DNA from 3 places in the Actinophytocola sp. genome. Region 1 is predicted to be linked to each of the others. Evidence: riboswitches for the same ligand, from Rfam matches in the RefSeq annotation. Region 1 holds a riboswitch; each other region holds the start of a gene.

Region 1 (4,804 bases):
TGAGGCCACCTGAACGCGGCACGGAATTCCGTGATCGACATCGAGGAGCACACGCGTGGCGAACATCAAGTCCCAGATCAAGCGGATCAAGACGAACGAGAAGGCGCGGCAGCGCAACAAGGCCGTCAAGTCCTCGGTGAAGACCGCGATCCGCAAGTTCCGCGAGGCCGCCGAGGCGGGCGAGAAGGAGCAGGCCATCGAGCTCATGCGGGACGCCGCCCGCAAGCTCGACAAGGCTGCCGGCAAGGGCGTCATCCACGCCAACCAGGCGGCGAACAAGAAGTCCGCCATGGCCAAGCGCGCCAGCCAACTCTGAGCCGCCTTCCGAGCTGACCCGCCTGTGCCGGCCGTCCTTTGTGGGCGGCCGGCACAGCCGTCTCCGGACCCCCCTCTCCCCGGCACCTCCACGAGTTGTCCACAGGACCAACCTCCGCCCGGCGATTGCCGTCAGCCCCCACCACTAGCGTTGAAAACGGGGGACCCCTGGGGGAGTTGTCCACAGTGCGCACGGCCATCCCCAGCTCCGTGACCGTCAACCGGAATCGTCAGCCCCCGCCGGTAGGCTGGAAATCGGGGGGCCGGAGGCCAAGCCCATCACCCGTCCAAGTGAACCGGGCGCCCGGCTCGCCGGTCAGGTGCGGCGACGAGCCTCGGCGAGGCGGAGCACCGCCCGCTGCAACGCGAAGTCGGCGTCCACCGCGACACCCTTGACATCCGCGTTCACCTCGGCCACCACCTGCATCGCGGCCACCAGGCCCGCCGCGTGCCAGCCGCGCGACTGTGACAGCGCCTTGCGCACCTTCCACGTGGGCATCCCCAGCTCCGAGGACAGCCGGTACGGGTCCGCGCGCCCCGCGCCAGCCACCCGCGCCACCGTGCGCACCCCGTCCGCGAGCGCGTCGGCCACCAGCACGTGCGGCACGCCCAGCTGCATCGCCCAGCGCAACATCTCCAGCGCGCCCGCCACGTCGCCGGTGATCGCCTTCTCGGCCACCGCGAACCCGGTCACGTCCGCCCGCCCGCGGTGGTAGCGGCGCACCTCCTCCGCGGTCACCTGGCCACCGGTGTCCGCCACGAGCTGCGCCGCCGCCGAGGCCAGCTCGCGCAGGTCCGAACCGACCGAGTCGATCAGCGCGCTCACCGCCTCCGCGTCGGACCTGCCGCCCGCACGCCGGATCTCGTTGCGTACGAAGGCCTCCCGGTCCGCCGGCCTGGTGATCCTCGGACACTCCACGACGTGCGCCTCGGCCGACCGCAGCGCGGTGATCAGATCCTTGGCCGGCTTGCGACCGCCCCCGGTGTGCAGCACGACGAGCTGCACGCCCTCCGCCGGCTCGCGCACGTACGACGTGATCGACGCGGCGATGTCCTTGCCGGCGTCGTGCGCGCCCTCGAGCACGATCACCCGCCGCTCGGCGAACAGCGACGGGCTCACCAGCTCGGCGAGCTCGGGCGGGGTCAGGTCGGACACCTTGACCCGGGTCAGCTCGGCGGTCGGATCGGCGAGCTTGGCGGCGTCGACGGCGGCCCGCACCGCGCGCTCGACCAGCAGCTCCTCCTCACCGAGCACGAGCTGGAGCGCCGGCGGCGTCACGGCTGGGGCCTTCACCCGGCCATCCTCGCACCTTCGCGGGTGCGCCCGCCGCCGGGCGGGTGACATGTTGGTCGTACTCGTTGGATGACGGACCTCACATTGGCCGGGCCACCCCGTCGTGCCGTACCGTGGTCTGTGAACAACTGAACACCGCTCATCCAGAGGGGCAGAGGGACCGGCCCGAAGAAGCCCCGGCAACCGGCGTCAGCCATTCGTCTTCCGCGAGGACGGCTACGACCACGGTGCCAATTCCGACCCGCACGCGGGACAGATGAGGAGAAACCTCGCGATGACGATCACTGCCGCCACCACCACGCTCGACCTCGGGCCCGCGCGCGCCCTGACCTGCCGGGAATGTGGCAACCAGGTCCCACTCGCCGCCGAGTTCGCGTGCGCCGAATGTTTCGGTCCGCTGGAGGTCGCCTACGAGTTCGGCGACGTCAGCCGAGCGGACATCGAGTCCGGCCCCAAGTCGATCTGGCGCTACCGGCGGCTCCTGCCCGTACCGTCCGATGTGGATCGCCACCCGAACACCGACCCTGGCCTCACCCGCCTGGTGAAGGCCGACCGGCTCGGTGCCGCACTGGGCGTCAAGTCCTTGTGGGTCAAGGACGACACGGGCAACCCGACGCACTCGTTCAAGGACCGCGTGGTCGCCGTGGCCCTCGCCGCCGCCCGCCAGCTCGGGTTCACCGTGCTGGCCTGCCCGTCGACCGGCAACCTGGCCAACGCCGTCGCCGCCGCGGCCGCACGCGCCGGCTGGGAGTCGGTCGTGCTGATCCCGGCCTCGCTCGAGCGCGCGAAGGTGCTCACCACCGCTGTGTACGACGGCGCACTGATCGCGGTCGACGGCAACTACGACGACGTGAACCGCCTCGCCACCGAGCTCGCGGCGGATCACGAGGACTGGGCGTTCGTGAACGTCAACGTGCGCCCGTACTACGCCGAGGGTTCCAAGACGCTCGGCTACGAGGTCGCCGAGCAGCTCGGCTGGCGGCTGCCCGACCAGGTGGTCGTCCCCGTCGCGTCGGGCGCGCAGCTCACCAAGGTGGACAAGGGCTTCCGCGAGCTGACCGACCTCGGTCTCGTCGACGGCAGGGACTACCGGGTGTTCGGCGCCCAGGCGACGGGCTGCTCGCCGGTGTCTGCCGCGTTCAAGGCCGGCCAGGACGTCGTCCGGCCGGTGAAGCCGGACACGATCGCCCGGTCGCTCGCGATCGGCGCACCAGCCGACGGCCCGTACGTGCTCGACGCGGTGCGCCGCACCAGCGGCGCGGTCGAGGACGTCTCCGACAAGGAGGTCGTCGCGGGTATCCGCCTGCTGGCCAGGACGGAAGGCATCTTCGCCGAGACCGCCGGCGGTGTCACCGTGGCCACGGCGAAGAAGCTCATCGACACCGGCCAGCTCGACCCGGATGCCGAGACTGTCCTCCTCATCACCGGCGACGGTCTGAAGACCCTGGACGCCATCCAGGACGAGGTCGGCCCGAAGGCGGTGGTCCCACCATCGAGCGATGCGGTCCGCGAGGCCCTCGATTCCTAAGTGGACGCTGGTTCGGCGCGCCGAAGCCTAGTCTCGTGAGTCGTTAGTTGCCGGTAGTTGGTAGGGGTTTTGGTGTGCCGAACCCGAGGGGTTGATCCGGTGGTGCTTTCCGATGAGGAGCGGCAGGTTCTGCTGGCGGGGAGGTCGTCGCCGAACGCCGTCGCAGGCGTTGGCTGCGCGAGCGCGGATTGTGGTGTCCAAGTTGCGGTCTCGGTTCCTGGTTCGTCGGGTGGAAGGTCTGACGGATGAGCCGCGTCCGGGGCGGCCTCGGATGATCACCGATGACCAGGTCGAGCAGGTGATCACGAAAGACGTTGGAGGAGACGCCAGGCCAGGACAGCGTCGGTCGACTCGGTCAATGGCCTCGGCGACCGGGATGTCACAGTCCGCGTGTCGCGGATCTGACGGGCATTCGAGCTCAAGCCACACGCTGTAGCTGTCGACCGATCCGCAGTTCGTGGACAAGGTCCGCGACATCGTCGGTCTCTACCTTGCTCTGCCGGAGAACGCGTTAGTGCTCGCGGTCGATGAGACGTCCCAGATACAGGCCATCGATCACACCGCGCCGATTCTGCCGATCACCTGGTGCTCGACAACCACGCCACCCACACGACCCCGATGGTCAAGGTGGCTAATCCACCACCCCCGCTTCCACCAGCACTTCACCCCGACCAGCAGCTCCCGGCTCAACCTCGTAGAGCGCTGGCTCGCCGAGCTGACCAACCGCAAACTCCGCCGCTCCGCCCGCCGCGGCATCACCGAACTCGAAAACCGACATCCGCAAATGGACCAACGAATGGGACACCAACCCACACCATTCGCCTGGACCAAGACCGCCGACCAGATCTCCGACACCCTCGCCGCCTGCCGCAGCCGAATCAACGACCCACGACACTAGAACAGCGCATTCACCAAGTTGGCAAGGAATCCCGGCGCGCCGACGCCCAGCGTCATGCCGAGCCCGACCGCCACGCTGGCGTCGGTGACGTCCGCGGTCGGCTGGTAGACCGCCGACATCGTCCTCCCACGGTCCGATGTGGACAGTCGGGCGACCGGCTGCCCGTCGCGCTCGAGGCTCGCACGCCACCGGCGCTCGTGGCGCAGCAGGTACTCCCGGCCGGCGACCGTGGCGCGCGCGTTGTAGGTGGCCCGGCGCATCGCCCGCCGGCCGCAGTCCAGCGGCGCGGGCTCGCCGTCCACCTCCAGCTCGACGGCGTCGCGCGTCGTCGGCGTGATCCGCGGTGGCGGGACGAGCCAGACCAGCCGCCGCTTGAGCGCGTCCGGCAACGCGAGGACCGCGCTCAGCCTCAGTGTGGCGCGCGAAGGACCGCTGACCGTGACCACGCGCGGATCCCACTGCCCCGTCACGGTGACCGTGCCGAACCGAGCGTCGGGCACCTGGATCACCACGGGCTCAGTGGGGATGTCGGCGCCGACCACGGACCTGCGCAGCCAGCCGAACACGACGACGCACGCTATCCGCTCGCGTCCCCGTCGGCCACATCCGGGCCGCGGGAGGATCCCTGGACGGCCCACGGGTCACCGCTGTCGGACCCGAGTCGCCCGGGAGGATCGCGGTGTCGCCACCGGTGTCTGTGCGCAGCACCAGGGTGCCGTCCCGGTTCAGCGCCCCGAGCGTCAGCGGGCTGGGATGGCCGTACCGGTTG
Region 2 (4,804 bases), on a different contig from region 1:
CGCCGGCGGCGACTGGCACGGCGTGTCCTACGAGACGCTGTCCTCCGACGTCGCCGCCGTGGTCGGCGAACCGGTCGACGGCAAGGCGTTCGGCGGCTGGCAGTTCTTCGAGGCCGCCACGCAGTACTCCGGCCACGCGGTCCGGCGGAGCGACGGCTGGGTCGTGCCGTTCCCGGGGACGTTCCTGTACGGCTGAGGTGTCACTCCGTCAGCATGCTGATCTGGCGGATCTTGTTGGTCGCGTCCAGGGCGGCCACCTTGTATGACTCGGCGAGCGTCGGGTAGTTGAACACCGTGTCCACGAGGTAGTCGATCGTGCCGCCGCAGCCCATCACCGCCTGTCCGATGTGGACCAACTCGGTGGCGCCGGTGCCGAACACGTGCACGCCCAGCAGCGAGCGGTCCTGCGGGGACACGAGCAGCTTCAGCACCCCGTAGGAGTCGCCGATGATCTGCCCGCGGGCGAGCTCGCGGTAGCGGGAGACGCCGACCTCGAACGGCACCCGCTGCTCGGTCAGCTCGTCCTCGGTGCGGCCGATGTAGCTGATCTCGGGGATCGTGTAGATCCCGATCGGCTGCAGCTCGTGCATCTCGTGCACCGGCTCGCCGCACGCGTGGTGGGCCGCGAGCCGGCCCTGCTCCATCGACGTGGCCGCGAGCGCGGGGAAGCCGATCACGTCCCCGACCGCGTAGATGTGCTCGACCTCGGTGCGGAACGTGCCGTCGACCTTGATCCGGCCGCGCCTGTCCGCCGCCAGCCCGGCCGCGGGCAGGTCGAGGTGGTCGGTCATGCCCTGTCGGCCGGCGGAGTACATCACCATGTCGGCGGGGATCTTCTTGCCGCTCTCCAGGGTCGTGACCGTGCCGTTCTTGTGCCGCTCCACGGCGGCCACGGTCTCGCCGAACCGGAACGTCACCGCGAGGTCGCGCAGGTGGTACTTGAGTGCCTCGATCACCTCGGTGTCGCAGAACTCGAGCATCCGCATCCGCTGCTCGATCACCGTGACCTTGGTCCCCAGGGCGGCGAACATCGACGCGTACTCGATGCCGATCACCCCGGCGCCGACCACGATCATCGACCGCGGGATCCGCTCCAGCCCGAGGATCCCGTCCGAGTCGATGATCGTCTGCGCGTCGAAGTCCACACTGGACGGGCGGGCCGGGCAGGTCCCGGTGGCGATCACGATCTTGTCCGCGGACACCGAGCGCTCCTGTCCGCTGCCGTCGGAGACCTGGACCGTGTGCGGGTCGGTGAACCGGCCCAGGCCGGGCAGCACCGAGACGCCGTTGCGGGACAGCTGGCTGCGGATCACGTCGACCTCACGGCCGACGACGTGGCTCGTCCGGGCGGTCAGGTCGCCGATCGTGATCTCCTCCTTGACCCGGTAGCTCTGGCCGTACAGCTCACGCTGGCTCATGCCGGTCAGGTAGAGGACGGCCTCGCGCAGGGTCTTGGACGGGATGGTGCCGGTGTTGATGCAGACGCCGCCGATCATGTTGCGCCGCTCGATCAGCCCCACCTCGGCGCCGAGCTTGGCGGCCGCGATCGCGGCCTTCTGTCCCCCGGGTCCCGAGCCCAGCACCAGCACATCGAAGTCAGTCATGGGGGGAGTGTGTCAAGCACGGTGGCGGTTGGACAGTTCCGGGCCGGATCGGCTACCTTCGGGCGCGAAGGTCATGAGTGCCAGCGTCAAGCCCCGGCTTGCTGGCCGGCAACCCTCCAACCGCGGTGGGGTGCCCCGGGTGAGGACCAGGCCCTCCGCGAGGTGCGGGTGGGCAAGCGCGGGCCCCGGGGCGGGGCCCCGACCCCGGAGGCTTCACGATGACGCTCGCCATCCCACATGTCCGACCCGTGTCCGGCGGCCTGCCCGGCCCGATTCCGCCCGTCGTCGGCGCGCGGCTGACCGTGCCGCTGGTGGACGGTCGCCGGGTGCCGTACGCGAACCTCGACCACGCCGCGAGCGCGCCCTGCCTTGCGGCGGTCCGCGACGCGGTCGACGAGCTGTTGCCCTGGTATGCCAGCGTGCACCGCGGCGCGGGCCTCGCCTCGCAGGTGTCCACAAAGGTCTATGAGCGGGCGCGCGAGGTGGTGCGCCGGTTCGTCGGGGCGCGGCGGACCGACGCCGTGGTGTTCACCCGCAACACGACCGACGCGCTGAACCTGCTGGCCCGCGCGCTGCCGCGAACAGGTGGGACCGGCACGTCGGTGGTGCGGTTCGACACCGACCACCACGCCGCACTGCTGCCGTGGCGCGGGCCGCTGGTCCGGCACATCTCGTCGGTCGGCTCGCTCGACCGCGCCCTGCAAGACTGCCCGACCGGGCCGCGGCTCGTGGTGGTGACCGGTGCGTCGAACGTGACCGGCGAGCTGTGGCCGGTGGCCGACGTCGCCGCGATCGCCCGCCACCACGGCGCCCGCATCGTGCTCGACGCCGCGCAGTTGGCCCCGCACCGTCCGGTCGACGTCCGCGCGCTGGACGTGGACTACGTCGTGCTGTCCGGGCACAAGCTGTACGCGCCGTTCGGTGCCGGCGCGCTCGTCGGGCGGGCGGACTGGCTGCGAGCGGCGGACCCGTACCTGGCCGGCGGGGGCGCGACGTCGCTGGTGGCCGACCGGGACTCGCGCCTCGCGGTGTCCTGGTCGACGGGCCCGGAGCGGCACGAGGCCGGCACGCCGAACGTGGTCGGCGCGCACGCGCTCGCGGTGGCGTGCGAGACGCTGGGCCGGCACTGGGACGCGATCATCGCGCACGAGCGTGCGCTGCTGACGCGGCTGCGGGCGGGGCTCGCCGGCGTGCCGGGCCTGCGTGAGCTGTCCCTGCTCGGCGGCGACCGGGTGGGCGTGGTGAGCTTCGCGGTCGACGGCCAGGACCCGGGTCTGCTGGCGGCGGCGCTGTCGGCCGAGCACGGCATCGGCGTGCGGGACGGCGCGTTCTGCGCCCACATCGCGACCCGCCGCCTGCTCGCCTCGGCCGGCGCCACGGGTACTCGCGCGCTGCGGGCGAGCCTCGGCCTGGGCAGCACCGCCGAGCACGTCGACCGTCTCGTCGGCGCGCTGCGCTCGCTGGTCACGCACGGCCCGGCGGCGGACTACGAGCAGGTGGACGGCCGCTGGACCCCCGCGCCCGACCCGCGTCCGCTGCCGCCGTTGCTGGCCGCGCTTTAGTCTGGCGGCGCGGCAACGCCCCCGCCGAGGCGCTGGACCGGCTCCGCGAGGCCGCGCAGACCATCGCCTCGATGCGTCGTGCTTGTCGTGATCAACGAGCCGATGCGGCTGACCGGCAGCGGCGACGTCGACCTGCTCGACCTCCGGCCGGGGCGGCGTACGTGAGTGGTTGCTGACCACCCGGTTTCGCCGACCATGGACAATGGCCCGGTGAGCGACGAGACCAGTACCGACGCGGAGCAGCCGGGTCGTACCGACACCGAGCAGCCGCCCCCACCCGAACCGTCCCGGCCGCCCCGCCGCGGCTGGCTGTTCGCGGTCGTGGCGCCGGTGGTGCTGGCCGCCGACATCGTCACGAAGATCATCGCCGTCGCGGCCCTCGAGGGGCAGGCACCGGTGCGGGTGCTCGGCGGGCTGTTCTACCTGCAGCTCGTGCGCAACCCCGGCGCCGCGTTCAGCATGGCCACCGGGATGACGTGGGTGCTCACGCTCATCGCGGTGGGCGTTGTCATCGCGATCATCTGGATCATGCCCAAGCTGCGCTCCATCGGCTGGGCCGTCGGGCTCGGCCTGGTGCTCGCCGGTGCGCTGGGCAACCTCATCGACCGCTTCCTCCGCGCGCCCGGCCCGCTGCGCGGCCACGTCGTCGACTTCCTCTCGCCGTTCGCCCCCAACGGCGACGTCTTCCCGGTGTTCAACGTCGCCGACTCGTCCATCGTCTGCGGCGGCGCGCTCATCGTGGTCATGGCCCTGCTCGGCCGCGACTACGACGGCACGTCGACGAAGGACAGGACGCCGAAGGACAGGACGCCGAAGGACGCGACGCCGAAGGACCCGATGCCGAAGGACGCGGCGGACACCGAGGACACGATCAACGCGAAGGAAGAGCCCGCGAAGGACACGGACGCGTGACCGCTCGCACCCTTCCGGTCCCCGACGGGCTGGACGGCATGCGGGTCGACGCCGGGCTGGCCAAGCTGCTCGGCCTGTCCCGTACCGCGGTCGCCGCCCTCGCCGAGTCCGGCGACGTGAGCCTCGACGGCAGGCCCGCCGGCAAGTCCGACCGGCTCGTCGCGGGCGCCTGGCTCGAGGTGACCCTGCCCGAGCCGGAGCAGCCCGTGCCCGTGCGCGCCGAGCCCGTGCCCGGCATGACGGTCCTGCACGAGGACGACGACATCATCGTGGTGGACAAGCCGGTCGGCGTCGCGGCGCACCCGAGCCCCGGCTGGACCGGTCCGACCGTCGTCGGCGGGCTGGCCGCGGCCGGCATGCGGGTGTCGACCTCCGGTGCGGCCGAGCGGCAGGGGGTGGTGCATCGGCTGGACGTCGGCACCACCGGCGTGATGGTCGTGGCCAAGAGCGAGCACGCGTACACCGTGCTCAAGCGCGCCTTCAAGGACCGCACCGTCGAGAAGGGTTACCACGCGCTCGTCCAGGGCCACCCCGACCCGACCGACGGCACCATCGACGCGCCGATCGACCGGCATCCCAGGCACGACTACAAGTTCGCCGTCGTCGCGGCCGGCCGGCCGAGCGTCACGCACTACCGCACGCTGGAGGCGTTCCGCGCGGCGACGCTCGTCGAAGTCCGGCTGGAGACCGGGCGAACCCACCAGATCCGGGTGCACTTCGCGGCGC
Region 3 (4,804 bases), on a different contig from region 1:
CGGTTACCCGCCATGATGTTCCGGTCGCGCCACTCGATCGGGCGGTGCTGGACACTTGCCGGCGACTCAGGGCTGTCGAGCCGGTGAGCGCGCTGGTCAGCGAGGCGGTGCAGCGTGGCCGCGTTCGGCCCGGTTGGTTGAGGTATGAGATGGAGCGAGGCAGCAGGCGGGGCACCGCTGTGGTGCGGGAGGTGCTGAAGGACATCGAGGGCGGCGCCCGGTCGATCGCCGAGGCCGACGCGATGCGGGTCTGGGCGCGCACGGGATTGCCAACACTCGAATGGAACGTGGTGTTGCGTTGCCCGGACGGGCGGTACATCGCCACTCCCGACGGCTGGGCGGATGAGGTCGGGATGGCCTGGGAGATCGACTCGTTCGCGTTTCACTTCTCCCGCGACGACTATGCCAGAACCGTTGCGCGGAACTCCCGTTACGCCGCGGCTGGAGTGGTCGTCGTGCAGACTCTGCCGACACGGCTGCGATCCGAGCCCGACGCGGTCACCGCCGAGCTACGTGCTGCGTACCGCGCGGCGGCCGCCCGTCCACGCCCTGCGGGGCTACGCCTGGAAGGACGCCATCCGGACGTTGAGTGTCCGTAAGGCGTCCTTCCAGGCCCTGCCGGCCCGTCCGCCGCGTCAGGCCGCTACCACCCCGCGCGGGCCCCGGGCGAGCTGGCGGACCGCGCCGCCGCGCTCGGCGAGCCAGCCGAGTGCGGAGTCGGTCCGCTCACCGGACAGGCCGACCCGGAAGCGCGCGACCGGGGTCTCACCGATGCGGGTCACGCCGCCACCGATCACGGAGATGTCCGTGCCGAACCGGCTGGTGGCCTCGGGCAGCAGTGAGCCGATCGCCGCGAAGCCGATGAGCACGACGTCCGCGACGCGCGGGTAGTCGCCGCGCGCGTCGGGGTCGATGGCCGGCAGCACGGCCTGGGCGACCAGGCTGTCCGGGTCGCGGATCAGCTCCAGGATCCGGCCGCTCTCCAGCAGCCGGCCGTGCTCCAGGACGGCGACGTCGTCGGCGATGCGGCGGACCACGCTGGTGTCCTGGGTGGCGACGAGCACCGTGACGCCGAGCTCCGCACGGGCCCGGTCGAGCACGGCGAGCACACCGGCGGCGCCGTCCTCGTCGAGGTCGGCGGTCGGGTCGTCGGCGAGCACGACGGCCGGGTCGCCGACGAGCGCGCGGGCCACGGCGACGCGCTGGCGCTGGCCCGGGCTGAGCTCCGCGGGGTAGGTGGCGGCCTGGCGGGTGAGGCCGATGAGGTCGAGCACCCTGCCGACCCGCTCGCGGCGCTTCGGGCCGTCCATGCCGGCCTGCTCCAGCGGCAGCGCGACATTGCCGGCGGCGGTGCGCTGGGCGAGCAGCGAGCCGCCGGAGGGGACGACGCCGATCCGCGAGCGGGCGAGGCGCAGGGTGCGCTCGTCGAGGGTGCCGGTGTTGAGCCCGTCGAGGCGGAACACGCCGCTGTCCGGGCGCTCGCGCAGCGACAGCACCCGGGCGAGGGTGGACTTGCCGGCTCCCGCGGGGCCGACGACGCCGGCGATCACGCCGGTCGGAACGTCGAGGGTGACGTCGTCGAGGGCCACGACCGAGCCCGACGTACTTCGGAAGGACTTGCTGAGGTTCTCCAAGGTGATCACGATGTGCTCCAGTCCAGGCGCGATGACCGCTCGTGTGAAGCGGTGGGTTGCGTGTTCGGTCTGCCCGGGTTCGGGCGATGGTGGGGCGTCAGCTGGTAGAAGTCAGCGACGACAACCCGTGACCGTGCGCCGGCACTGGTCGATGACCCGCCTGGTGGTCAGCATGACCATCTCTCACTCCTCCATCGATCCTGGCGGTAGCACCTGCCCGCGGTGGGTGGTTGCTGCGGCGTCTCGGAGCCAGGTCTCTCGGCCGCTCGGGATGGAATTCCTCTGTAGTCAACCTGACGAACCCCGCCAAGTGCAACCGTCACGACGGCCATACCTGGTCAGATATCTGCCAAGTCACAGTCAGCGTAGGGTCACCGCGCGGCGGCGGCCACGACCGTCGAGAAGTCGTCCACCGTGAGTCGTTCGCCTCGCGAGCCCGGATCGATGCCGGCCGCGGTGAGCAGCTCGGCGGCCCGCTCGGCGGACCCGGCCCAGCCGGCGAGCGCGGCCCGCAGCGTCTTGCGGCGCTGGGCGAAGGCGGCGTCGACGAGCCGGAAGACCTCTTTCCTGTTCGCCCGTGGCTCGTCGTGGCGTTCGAGCAGGACGAGCGCGGAGTCGACGTTGGGCACGGGCCAGAAGACCGTGCGCGGGACCGTGGCGACCCGTTTCGCGGTGGCGTACCAGGCGATCTTGACACTGGGAACGCCGTAGACCTTCGAGCCGGGGCCGGCTGCCATCCGGTCGGCGACCTCGGCCTGGACCATGACGAGCGCCTTGTTCAGGGTCGGCAGCTCGGCGAGCAGGTGCAGGACGACGGGGACGGAGACGTTGTAGGGCAGGTTGGCGACGAGGGCGGTCGGCTTCTCGGGGAACCGGTCGGCGCTGATCCGGACGGCGTCGTCCTCGATGACGTGCAGCCTGCCGCTCAGTCCGGGTGCGCGTCGTTCGACCGTACGCGGGAGCTGCCCGGCGAGGACGGGGTCGACCTCGACGGCGTGCACGGCGCGGCAGGCGGGCAGCAGGGCGAGGGTGAGCGAGCCGAGCCCCGGGCCCACTTCGACCACGACGTCGTCCGGCGTGAGCCGCGCGGCGGCCACGGTGCGGCGGACGGTGTTGGGGTCGTGCACGAAGTTCTGGCCGAGCTTCTTGGTGGGTCGGATGCCGAGGTCGGCGGCCAGGCGCCGGACGTCGGCCGGGCCGAGCAGGGCGCTGTCCCCGTCACGGTCACTCACTTCGAGGAGCCTAGACGGGCCCGGACAGGGGCCGAGCCCGGACTCGGGGAGGCGAGTCCGGGCTCGGGGTGTCCAAAAAGGAATCTACGTGGGCAGGCCAAGCTTGGAGGAGCAGGCGGGCCAGGCACCGTAGCCGCCGCGGTCGTCGCGGACCTTGGTGGCGATCGCGATCTGCTGCTCGCGGGTCGCCTGGTGCGGCAGCGGGGCGTACTGGTCGCCGCCGTTCGAGAGCCACGTGCTCTGGTCGAACTGTAGGCCACCGTAGTAGCCGTTGCCCGTGTTGATCGCCCAGTCGCCGCCGGACTCGCACTCCGCGAGCTGGTCCCAGACCGCGCCATCGGAGATCACCGGCTGCGGCGGCTCCTTCGTGCCGACCCGGACGACCTTCGCCTTCGGCTGCTTGGTGATCTTCGAGCCGATCTCGACCCGGGCCATCTCCTCGCCGTTCTTCACCGTGAGCCGGTAGGTCGCGATCCGCTCGCCCGGCGCGCCCGGGTCGAGCACGACCTCGGTGCCCTCCAACGCGTTCGGGTCCTCGACCTCCTGCACCGGAGGCTTGACCTTCTCCGTCCGGTTCACCACGGTCACGCCGTTACGGGTGATCCGCACCTCGGCACCGTCGGTGACCTTCAGGTTCCCGCGAGGCGTGATCCTGTCGTCGGGGCCCAGCTTGAGCTCGAGCTCCTTGACCAGCTCGTCGACCGTCACCGCCGTGGTCTGCAGCGCCTTCGGCTTGTTGCCGCCGTCGAACAGCGTGATGTTCTTGAGGGTCTTGATCTCCAGCGCCATGCCGTTCAGCGGCACCTCGCTGTCCATCCCCGCCGACATCCACGCGCCCTCGGCGGACAGGTTGATCTGCTTCAACGCGTCCTCGACGGTGGTCGCGCGCACCCAGAAATCGCGCTTCTCGCCGTCGATGGTCAGGTGGAGCTGGCGCCCGCGCTGCAGGACGATCGTGCCGCCGTCGTCGATGCTGGCGGCCGGCGACGGGGACAGCGAGTCGTGCGAGCCGACGTTGAGGCCCTCGTTCTCCAGCACCTCGCCGACCGTGTCGGCGTAGGTGTTGACCTGGTGAGCCTGGCCGTCGACGTCGACCGTGACCGACTTGTTCATCGCGATCGCCGCGGCACCGCCGCCGATCAGCGAGACCAGGATCGAGGCGATCGTCGCCTTGAGGACCGACTTCTTCCACCGCTTGACGCCGGTCGCGACCTCGGGCGGAACCTCGTCCTCGGTCATCGGCAGCGCGCGGACCCGATCGCCGGACAGCGCGTCCGGGATGATCGGCAGGACGGTGGTCTCGGCGTTGATCAGCTGGATGAGCTCGTCGACGTCGACGTTCGCGTACGCCATCAGCTCGTCGGCCTGCGGGCCGAGCGCCGTGCGCACGTCGTTCGGCGTGATGGTCAGCGAGCCCGAGTAGCCGTCGAGGCCCGAACCACCGAAGTCGTCGTAGAAGTCGGGGAACTCCGAGCGCCACACGCGGAAGTCCTCATCCAGGACCGCGGTGCTGGCCGCGGCGCGGGCGTTGACCGGGGTGAACCAGTCGGTGTCCGCGAAGCCGCTGCCCGTAGAACCGCCGAAATCGCCGGATCTGTTTCCGCTCACAGAGTCGATACCTCCAGAAGGCCGTGGCCGAGCCCAACTACTGCGCGGCCGACGCGCTTCGTTCCGTTACGACATTCCCTCGGCCGTCGGCCATCCCATGACCGTCTCGAAGACGGCCGCCCCGACGTACCTTGGCCTAGCCTTGGGCACCGGAACGGTTTTGTCCCGGCTACGGTCACGGGACAGTAACGGTGACTGGCAGGTTGCGCAAACATCGCGTGGCGAGTCGTGATGCCGGTCACTCCACCGATGGAGCAGCGCCAATCGCCCGTTCATCGCAGTGATCACGAGTCGTAGCCACCGAAATCACCATGGGTAGCATCCGACAGG

What was found. A riboswitch is a leader RNA that binds a small molecule or an ion and turns the genes downstream of it on or off. The one in region 1 is predicted to bind S-adenosylmethionine.
Region 2: linked by a shared signal. The riboswitch ahead of ACRDTB_RS24375 (aminotransferase class V-fold PLP-dependent enzyme) and the one ahead of thrC (threonine synthase) in region 1 are both predicted to bind S-adenosylmethionine.
Region 3: linked by a shared signal. The riboswitch ahead of ACRDTB_RS24650 (methionine ABC transporter ATP-binding protein) and the one ahead of thrC (threonine synthase) in region 1 are both predicted to bind S-adenosylmethionine.

Annotation. Positions count from the first base shown of each region.
Region 1 covers NZ_JBOHGB010000105.1:1,303-6,106, reverse strand. The annotation lists gene rpsT (30S ribosomal protein S20) at 56-316, shown strand; gene holA (DNA polymerase III subunit delta) at 632-1,609, opposite strand; SAM riboswitch class I at 1,746-1,872, shown strand; gene thrC (threonine synthase) at 1,884-3,137, shown strand; partial or broken gene ACRDTB_RS26790 (transposase) at 3,484-4,035, shown strand; gene ACRDTB_RS26785 (hypothetical protein) at 4,032-4,601, opposite strand; partial or broken gene ACRDTB_RS26780 (ComEC/Rec2 family competence protein) at 4,552-4,804, opposite strand, start outside.
Region 2 covers NZ_JBOHGB010000086.1:10,533-15,336, forward strand. The annotation lists gene ACRDTB_RS24365 (M23 family metallopeptidase) at 1-196, shown strand, start outside; gene sthA (Si-specific NAD(P)(+) transhydrogenase) at 201-1,604, opposite strand; SAM riboswitch class IV at 1,674-1,789, shown strand; gene ACRDTB_RS24375 (aminotransferase class V-fold PLP-dependent enzyme) at 1,823-3,166, shown strand; gene lspA (signal peptidase II) at 3,377-4,078, shown strand; gene ACRDTB_RS24385 (RluA family pseudouridine synthase) at 4,075-4,804, shown strand, end outside.
Region 3 covers NZ_JBOHGB010000088.1:8,554-13,357, forward strand. The annotation lists gene ACRDTB_RS24645 (hypothetical protein) at 1-599, shown strand, start outside; gene ACRDTB_RS24650 (methionine ABC transporter ATP-binding protein) at 636-1,643, opposite strand; SAM riboswitch class I at 1,823-1,912, opposite strand; gene rsmA (16S rRNA (adenine(1518)-N(6)/adenine(1519)-N(6))-dimethyltransferase RsmA) at 2,006-2,866, opposite strand; gene ACRDTB_RS24660 (transglycosylase family protein) at 2,951-4,474, opposite strand; gene ACRDTB_RS24665 (TatD family hydrolase) at 4,759-4,804, opposite strand, start outside.